Linked DNA regions of Priestia megaterium. The protein of the gene in region 1 interacts with the protein of each later gene in a pairwise test. Links are inferred from orthologs where the notes say so. Each region holds a gene or a part of one and is shown in the gene's direction. Other genes may lie near its edges.

Region 1 (4,902 bases):
AGAGCAGCTTAAAAACAGTGGTAAAGTTATTTCCTTGGACATTCATGACCATAAAGTAAAGCTGATTGCCCAGCAGGCAGAGCGTCTGCATCTTACCAATATTGAGCCGACAGTTCAAGACAGCCGCAAAGCGGGCGAACAGTTTGATAAAGAAATGTTTGACCGCATCTTAGTAGATGCCCCGTGCTCAGGTTTTGGTGTAATGAGACGAAAACCTGATTTGAAATATACAAAAACTGAGCAAGATGTAAAGCAGCTGGCGCGTATTCAACAAGATATTTTAAATGCGGTTGCGTCTTTATTAAAAAAAGGTGGGACCCTTGTATATAGTACATGTACAATTGACCGGGATGAAAATGGGGATGTTGTAGCAGCATTTTTAGCAGATCATGCTGATTTTCAAAAAGATGAAACACTTGCTGCACGGATGCCGCAAAAGCTTAAACAAAACGTAAAACATGGTGAAATTCAATTGCTGCCAGATGCACAAAGTGATGGATTTTATATTGCATGTTTACAGAAGAAGGTGTAAAAATGGAAGAAGTAGCTAAAAGAAAAGCAAAAGCAGAAGAAAAACCGCAAAAACCATCTATTTATTCATTAGAAATGCACGACCTAGAAAATTGGTTAGTGGAACACGGAGATAAGAAGTTCCGTGCTAAACAAATTTTTGACTGGTTATATGTTAAACGCGTAACGGACTTTGACGATATGTCAAACTTATCTAAAGGATTACGTGAACAATTAAAAGACAAATTTGCATTAACGACATTAAAAACAGTTGTTCAGCAAACGTCTGGGGACGGCACGATGAAGTTTTTATTCGAACTCCATGACGGTTATACGATTGAAACAGTGCTTATGCGTCATGAATACGGAAATTCTGTCTGCGTAACGACTCAAGTTGGCTGTCGCATCGGCTGTACGTTTTGTGCGTCTACTCTTGGAGGTTTAAAGCGTAATTTAGAAGCTGGAGAAATCGTAGCGCAAGTAGTAAAAGTACAAAAAGCTCTAGATGAACAAGGAGAACGCGTGAGCTCTGTCGTAATTATGGGTATTGGGGAGCCGTTTGATAACTATGATGAAATGATGCGCTTCTTAAAAACAATTAACAGTGATGATGGATTAAATATTGGTGCACGTCATATCACAGTATCGACAAGTGGGATCATTCCGAAAATCTATAAGTTTGCTGATGAAAAAATGCAAATCAATTTTGCGATTTCACTTCACGCTCCAAACAATGACATCCGCTCACGCTTAATGCCGATTAACCGTGCGTACAAACTTCCTGATTTGATGGAAGCCATTAAATATTATACGGATAAAACGGGAAGACGTATTAGCTTTGAGTATGGTCTATTCGGAGGAGTAAACGATCAAGTAGAGCATGCCGAGGAATTAGCGGATTTGATTAAAGACGTTAAATGTCACGTGAACTTGATTCCGGTAAACTACGTGCCTGAGCGTGATTATGTTCGTACACCGCGTGAACAGATTTTTGCATTTGAACGTACGCTTAAAAAGCGTGGCGTTAACGTGACTATTCGACGTGAGCAAGGTCATGATATCGATGCAGCTTGTGGCCAATTACGTGCGAAGGAGCGTAAAGAAGAGACGAGGTGATTGTATGGCAACTGTCTTCATGACAGACCGAGGGAGAGTTAGACAACACAATGAAGATAACGGAGGGGTATTTTTGAACCAACACAATCAGCTGCTTGCAATTGTGGCTGATGGTATGGGAGGTCATCGAGCTGGCGACGTCGCCAGTGAGATGGCGGTTCAAAAATTGCAAATAGCGTGGGAAGAAGCGGACAAAGTAACGTCTCCTGATGAGGCGACGCAGTGGATTCGTACGCATGTTTCGCAAATTAATCAAGATATTTATCAGTATGCTCAGGAGCATGAAGAGTGTAAAGGCATGGGTACAACAGTTGTGCTTGCTTTATGCGCCGATACGTTTTGTGCGATTGGTAATATAGGAGACAGCAGGTGCTATATTTCAAATGAATATGGATTTCAACAAGTAACAGAAGATCATTCTCTTGTGAATGAACTTGTAAAAAATGGTCAAATCACAAAAGAAGATGCTGAGCATCATCCACGAAAAAATATCTTATTGCGAGCACTAGGTACCGAAGAAAATGTTAGTTTAGATGTAAAAACAATTGAAGTGGAAAAAGAAGATCGATTATTATTATGTTCAGATGGACTGACAAATAAGGTAACGGAACAAAAGCTGAACGAAACGTTATCAACAAGTTCATCACTTCACGAAAAGGGTACGAGCCTGATTCAATTAGCAAATGAGCTTGGTGGAGAAGACAATATTACACTTGCAATTGTGGACTTTACATCTGAAAGTGGGTGAGAGTGTTGCTAATAGGTAGACGGCTAAACGACCGTTATAAGGTATTGCAAGTAATTGGTGGAGGCGGAATGGCAAACGTCTATTTAGGTCGCGACATGATTTTGGATCGTGATGTAGCAATTAAAGTGCTTCGTTTAGACTTTGCAAGTGACGATGCGTTTATAAAGCGTTTCCATCGAGAAGCACAATCTGCTACGAGTATTGCTCATCCTAATATTGTCAGCATTTATGATGTTGGAGAAGAAGAAGATATTTACTATATCATCATGGAATATGTACCGGGTATGACATTAAAGCAATACATTCTGCAAGAATCACCACTATCTCTTGATAAAGCCATACATATTATGACGCAGATTACATCAGCTATTGCCCATGCTCATCAGTACGGAATTATTCACCGGGATATTAAGCCTCAAAATATTTTAATTGATCATGATGATACCATTAAAGTTACTGACTTCGGCATTGCCGTAGCACTAAGTTCTACAACCATTACGCATACTAATTCTGTTTTGGGCTCTGTTCATTATTTATCTCCTGAACAGGCAAGGGGAGGGCTTGCGAATAAGCGTTCTGATATTTATTCGCTTGGCATCGTCCTATTTGAATTGCTAACGGGTCGAGTCCCTTTTTCTGGGGAATCGGCTGTGTCAATTGCATTAAAACATTTACAGACAGAAACACCTTCTCCAAAAAGATGGAATCCATCTATCCCTCAAAGCGTGGAGAATGTTGTATTAAAAGCAACAACTAAAGATCCATTTTACCGATACAGTTCAGTCGAAGAACTCGAAGCGGATTTACAGTCTGCTGTTCATCCAAATCGTTATAATGAACAAAGGTTTACGGTGCCTGATGATGAAGAAGTGACAAAAGCCATTCCAGTTATTAAGGAGGATTTTGTTGAATCCGAAGAAACGCACGTACCTGTGAGAAAACCACCTCACTTAGAGCGCGAAGAACAAGAGGAAGAAGAGTTAAAGCCTAAGAAAAAAAAGAAGAAAAAGAAAAAAGGCAAAAGCAAGCTGATTGTAACGCTTGTTTTAATTTTTTTGCTGCTTGCAGCTGCTAGCGTAGCCGCCGTTACGTTTATTCCAGCTTTATTACTGCCAAAAGACGTAAAGGTTCCTGATTTACATAATCAAGATTATGAATCAGCAGTAACCGATTTAGTTTCTTTAGGCTTTAAAGTGAAGAATCCTAAAGATATATCCGATAATGAGGTGGAAGAAGGCGACGTGGTTAAAACGATGCCAGAAGCAGGAGACGTTATCAAAGAAGGATCTAACGTCATTATTTATCGAAGTACAGGAAAGAAAAAAGAAGCATTTAACCGGTACATTGGAAGAAGCTTTACGGAAGTAAAAAGTCTGTTAGAAAAGCAGAATTATAAAGATATCCAATCTATCGAAGTTGAAAGCACAGAACCAAAAGGCAATATTACAGATCAGACGCCTAAAGAAACCGAACAAGTCGTGCCGGAAGATACAACGGTTACGCTATGGGTAAGTAAGGGTCCGCCGAAGATTACATTAAAGGATTTCTCGGGCTGGACGGAAAAAAGCGTAAAAGATTATGCATCAGATGAAGATATTGAAGTGGACGTAAAAACAGCGTATTCCGACACTGTTGAAAAAGGTCTTGTGATGTCTCAAAAGCCTGCAGCGGAGCAGAGTATCGAGCAAGGTGATAAGCTTACGATTACGGTCTCAATGGGGAAAGAGCCAAAAGCTCCTCAAACGGTGTCAGTGGATGTTGCCATTCCGTATAAAGAAGAGGCTGACACCGAAGCAAGCACGGAACAAGGCGACGGAACGGAAACAGGCGATGCCACTGAAACAGAAGAGGAAAAGCCAAAGCCGCAAAAAGTACAAATTTATATCGAAGATGCAGATAACGATATGTCCGTTCCTGCTAAAGAACTAACGATTACTGAAACAACAAAAGAATCGTTCGATGTCTTAGTCGATGAAAATGAAAAAGCGTCTTATAAAATTGTCCGAGACGGGGAAGTTATTGAAGAAAAAGACGTTGAATATCCAGAGTGATAGGAGTGAGGTTATGCCAGAAGGAAGAATTATTAAATCCCTTAGCGGATTTTATTATGTTCTTCATGACGGACAAGTAACGCAATGTCGAGGACGAGGTGTTTTTCGTAAAAAGAAGGTAACGCCTTTAGTCGGTGACAATGTAGTATTTCAGGCAGAAAATAAGCTTGAAGGATATATACTTGAAATTAAAGAACGTAAAAATGAATTAGTTCGTCCCCCTATTTCAAATGTTGATCAGGCGCTGCTTGTTTTTTCAGCGATTGAACCTGATTTTAGCACAATGCTTCTTGACCGATTTTTAGTGTTAGTGGAGTCTAATCATATTGAACCTATTATTTGTATTTCAAAAGTAGATCTTTTATCACAGCAGCAAAAACAAGAAATCGAGCAATATGCCGAAGAATATCGTAAAATAGGATATGAGGTCATTTTAACGTCGACAGTCACAGAAAAAGGCATGGAACAAATTCAGCC
Region 2 (4,833 bases), 190 kb from region 1 along the record:
AGACCCTGTGTGGGGGTGTTTAAGGCTAAATGTATAGATAGAATCATGCAAGTTTGAATAAAAAAGAAGAACGTATAAAGTTTTTCCCACTTCAATCCGTCTTAAGACAGACTCGAAATGATACACTTTTGTTCCACTTAAATCAATTTTATTACCTGAATAATAGGGAAAGACGATTTGAGTCATACCGAGAAAGTTTTGAGTGTGAAACTGCCAAGAGTGAAGAACATCCCGCTGAAACTCTTTTTTAAAGAGAACATTTTTTTCGATATGATACTGTTCGTTCACAATCAGGGCTATTGATAAGAGCGTTTTGTTTCTATGCTGCCAAAAGTCATTCCAAACAGCTTTCATAAAAGAAGATATGTGAAAAGCTGGGAGTAAATGAAACAGATTGCTGTTTTGCTCTTTGCTTTTTTCATAGAGTAACAGCTGAGCGTAAGCATCATGAAAAATGGCGGAATTGGAATGTTCTAAAAACAAGAAGTACGCGTGCTGTTTTTCTGGAGAAAGCAGGGATTTTATTAAGGTAGTGGAGAGATCTGTCATGTAATAGCCGCCGTTTCGTGAAACCAAGTGTGCTAAAAAAGCCCAGTGAATTTCGGGGTGTTTTTGATAATAGTCTAAATAAGCTTGGGTACGTGTAACATTGTTTTGATTAGCTTTTTTTACTTTTTTTCGAATCTCTTTAATCAATTTTACGTCTTCTCCGATAAAAGACAGCGGGAGGGTAGCAGGAGGTTTGAGCTGCATCATCTGCTGCAGGCGAAGAACATCCGCCAATCTAATGAGGGGATTTGTGTCAGTAGAAGTCATGTTAAGCCTCCTTTGAAACGTTTAACTATATAAAAAAAGGGTAAGGGACTTTTTGAAACCTTTATAACATTTCGTACGTATAAAGGGTAACAAATGTTAAGAAAAGAGGTTTTCTTTATGTTCAGAAAAATTTTTGAATCATTAACTGGATCTAAACATCGACGCTACAGCAGCAGCGATCGACACTATCGACGTCCTCGTCACTACAGCAGCAGCGATCATCATTACAGACGTCCTCGTCACCATAGCAGCAGTAGCGATTATAAACGAAGCAAATATTATGACAGCCACAGTCATTCAAAATATGGCCACCACCACTACAAGCGCAAACGTAAAAGTGGAAGCTTCTTCTCAAGCTTTTTCTCAAGTTGATTTGGAATGAAAAAACGAATGTTTAAACATCTTCATCGCTGGCTAGTTGACCGTACTTTTAAAAAAGGAAAAGTCATTTGTGAACGCTATGAAATCATAGATGTACTGGGAATGGGAAGCTATGGTATAACATATGTTGCTAATGACATTGTGCAACAAAAAAAGGTAGTAGTAAAGCAGCTCCGTAAAACGAAGCAGCGCACGTCTCAGGGGCTGAAGTCTTATCATTATGAAGCGAAACTGCTGTCTCAATTAAATCATCCTCAAATTCCTTCACTGTATGAAGCTGTGGAAACCGATGAAGGATGTTTCCTAGTGATGGAGTTGATTCAAGGAAAAACGTTTGAAGATTTAATTTTTGAAGAGAAGTGCGTATATACGGAAGAAAAAGCGCTTGACATTTTACTTGATATTCTAGAAGTAGTTTCCGTTATTCATGAGCAAGGAATTGTTCACCGTGACCTTCGTATTCCAAATATTATTGATGTTGAAGGAACCATTCATATTATCGACTTCGGTCTTTCTAGATTTTTAGGAGATTATGAAGAAACAAGCAGCCTGGTAGAAGAGCAGCAGTTTATGAGAAGAACATCTGCTGCAAGCGATATCTATGCACTTGGTCATTTTCTTTTATTTTTATTATACTCTGGTTATGAGCCTACGGAAAAACAAGAAAGAAGCTGGGAACAAGAGCTAAGTTTGTCGACACCTATTAAGACCATCATTCAAAAAATGCTGAGAGCAGATGAATCGTATGAAAGCATTAAAAGTTTACAAAAAGATATTTATGACTATATAAATAGTAAGAACTCAGGGAGGGGAAAGTATGGCGCTATTTAATAAAGCGTTAGCCCGCATTGGAATTGGTGCAGCGCGTGTAGATGCTAAGCTTGTCAATGATGAATTTCGTGCTGGTGAAAAGATTGAAGGGATTGTTGAAGTGTACGGAGGAAATGTTGAGCAGAAAATTGACAGCATCTATCTGCGTCTATTTACAACCTATGTAAAAGAAAGAGACGATAAAAAATACAAGCAGGATATTGAGCTTAATACGTTTAAGATTAATGACCCGTTCACGATTCAACCATCTGAAACGAAGTCTATTCCTTTTACCTTTCAGCTGCCTGATGATACGCCTGTTACATTAGGAAGAACCCGGGTTTGGGTAGCAACGAGCCTTGATATTAAAGATGCCGTTGATCCGTCAGATATTGATCATGTAAAAGTGCTTCCTAACCTTATGGTAACAAGCACAATTGAAGCTATGGAACAGCTTGGCTTTCGCTTGCGCCAAGTCGAGTGCGAAGAAGCTCCTCGCCGGATGAGAAAAAGACTTCCTTTTGTTCAAGAATTTGAATTTGTTCCAAGCGGTGGAGTGTATGCTGGGAAAGTAGATGAAATTGAAATCATCGTGCAGCCGAGCGGCTTACATGACTACGATTTATTTATAGAAGTAGATCGACGTGCCAGAGGGTTTGGCGGCTTTCTATCTGAAATGCTGGATGCAGATGAGTCGCTCGTTCATGTTCATGTTTCTGAAAAAGAAATTCCTCAGTTAAAAAATATATTAACCAGTATTATTTCACGCTATAGCTAACGTGCATAGCTCTCCTTTATTTTTCGTATATTAAAGACAGTAAAAAGAAAGGAGAGAGGTATATGCCGCAATCAAAGCAAACGAAAAAAATAAATGCAAAAGAGGAATTTTCGGCTGAATTTGTCGTTCATCAAGCTCCTAGGCCAGAAGACTATATTCAGCCAAAACGTGTGAATAAGTAAAGCATGTAGAACGCTACATGCTTTTTCTTTTAATAGGTTGGAGGAAATAAAAAATGGTAAATCGCACTACAAAATATTCTCTATTTATTGTATCGCTTTTAGCTTTCTTTTTACTCATTTTATTTACGTTTAATACACCTTGGGTGAAACAGCTTGACTTTAATGTACTTCATACTATTGAAGGATGGAGGACGGACACGTTAACACCCATCATCATATTTATAACAACCGTAGGATCTTGGTATGTCACTGCGCCAATATGGTTTGCGATTATAGTATTTCTTCTTTATAAACGAAAAGGATTGCTCGCTATATATATCACGCTCGTTTTTTGGGGAGTTCGCGCTTTAAATTGGGGATTGAAGGAGATTTTTGCAAGACCAAGACCTGATTGGAGTCAAGTCGTTCCCGCCTCTCACTATAGTTTTCCGAGCGGACATGCCATGAACTCAATGGCGTTTTACAGCGGAGTACTTTTGTTAATATGGATGTATACAAGAAGCAGGGCTATTAAAACGGCAGCTGCATGCGTAATTGCTATTGTTATTTTATTAATTGGATTTAGCCGTTTGTATTTAGGCGTACACTTTTTAACGGATATACTAGCAGGATATTGTTTAGGACTTGCTTGGTCTTTAGTGGTCTACCTCCTTTCTAAGCGCCTATATAACCAAAAATAGGAGCAATGGTTACATTTTTTTCGTTAATATTTCATTTTGTTTAAGTAGGCCTATTGATTCATCCATTCAAAAACAACTAATGATAAAATGGGAAACAAATATTTTATGTACATGTTTAATAAGAAAAAACTAGTAATTTCGACAAAAAACGTTTTGATTCGATAAAGGATTTTCGGATTTTATCACTAATTATATAAGAATACATGACGTAAAAGAGTAAATACTTGCTTTTGGGTGGAGGGAAGAATGTTGAGTGTGTGGACCACAATAAAAAAACAATTTAATATTAGCACAGAATATGATGTAACCATTATGCAAACAGAAGAAAAAGGCGAAAAGCGCGGATATAAGCCTGTCCATCGTCTAACGATTACAGCATTCGATCATCAAGACGCAGCAACACAAGTATTTCAGATGTTTAATATTGCTGATAATTTGCCAAAAGATTGTGATGCGAGGTTTATTAGCACAGGCGATATTTTGTTAATTGATGAAGGTACTCGAGGAAAGTATTACTACAAGCTATGGACAGACGGCTGGCAAAAAGTGAACCGCCTGCACGTACGTTAAACATAAGGTAAAAGCGACCTATCTGGCCGCTTTTTATTTATATGTTAACCCTTAGTAATCACGAGTATGATGGCCAGGGCCATTTTTTCGGTTTGTTGCTGAATATTCATCTCCATGGGCTTCATGTTCTGCTATAATTGCTTCTTTTGGAATATGATTATTCTTTTTAGGCGAATTAATTCGGTTGCGATGTTTTTTTCCCATACATATCACCTCAGCTAACGTTAGTAAATCCCTTGCGCTATTAGCGTACCCTTATATAAAAAGACATACTACGCCATTTTTTGGGCAGTATGTCTTTTTATTTTTGACGCATAATGTTAGAAGTAAATAGACATGCAAGGGATACAATATGGTATAGTGAAAGCGTAAGATTTTTTACATATAGGAGGTACGAAATGAGCGTACATATTGGGGCAAAACAAGGTGATATTGCAGAAACGATTTTACTTCCAGGTGATCCACTTCGTGCAAAATACATTGCAGAAACATTTTTAGAAGATGTAACTTGCTATAACGAAGTGCGCGGTATGCTTGGATTTACAGGAACATATAAAGGAAAGCGCGTTTCTGTTCAAGGAACAGGAATGGGTGTACCATCAATTGCTATTTATGT

What was found.
Region 2: the proteins of pknB (region 1) and LIS78_RS20515 interact in binary tests that used the Bacillus subtilis proteins (3 or more experiments, as listed by UniProt). The link is inferred for Priestia megaterium from one-to-one orthologs.

Annotation. Positions count from the first base shown.
Region 1 is NZ_CP085442.1:4,137,089-4,141,990, reverse strand. Bases 1,949-4,902 are described here. They hold pknB (Stk1 family PASTA domain-containing Ser/Thr kinase), read left to right. Parts: upstream 1,949-2,379; coding sequence 2,380-4,425; downstream 4,426-4,902. Other genes in these bases: rsgA (ribosome small subunit-dependent GTPase A), read left to right, coding at 4,439-4,902; LIS78_RS21475 (Stp1/IreP family PP2C-type Ser/Thr phosphatase), read left to right, coding at 1,949-2,374. Outside these bases: 16S rRNA (cytosine(967)-C(5))-methyltransferase RsmB, read left to right, coding at 1-532; dual-specificity RNA methyltransferase RlmN, read left to right, coding at 535-1,626; more of LIS78_RS21475, read left to right, coding at 1,631-1,948. UniProt on the Bacillus subtilis protein: Protein kinase that is responsible for triggering spore germination in response to muropeptides, signaling bacteria to exit dormancy.
Region 2 is NZ_CP085442.1:3,941,019-3,945,851, reverse strand. The notes cover bases 189-3,111. They hold LIS78_RS20515 (serine/threonine protein kinase), read left to right. Parts: upstream 189-1,194; coding sequence 1,195-2,028; downstream 2,029-3,111. Other genes in these bases: LIS78_RS20505 (phosphatase PAP2 family protein), read left to right, coding at 3,021-3,111; LIS78_RS20510 (sporulation protein), read left to right, coding at 2,015-2,785; LIS78_RS20520 (hypothetical protein), read left to right, coding at 934-1,188; LIS78_RS20525 (DUF2515 family protein), read right to left, coding at 189-816. Also shown: more of LIS78_RS20525, read right to left, coding at 1-188; more of LIS78_RS20505, read left to right, coding at 3,112-3,647; LIS78_RS20500 (hypothetical protein), read left to right, coding at 3,894-4,217; LIS78_RS20495 (hypothetical protein), read right to left, coding at 4,269-4,421; deoD (purine-nucleoside phosphorylase), read left to right, coding at 4,616-4,833.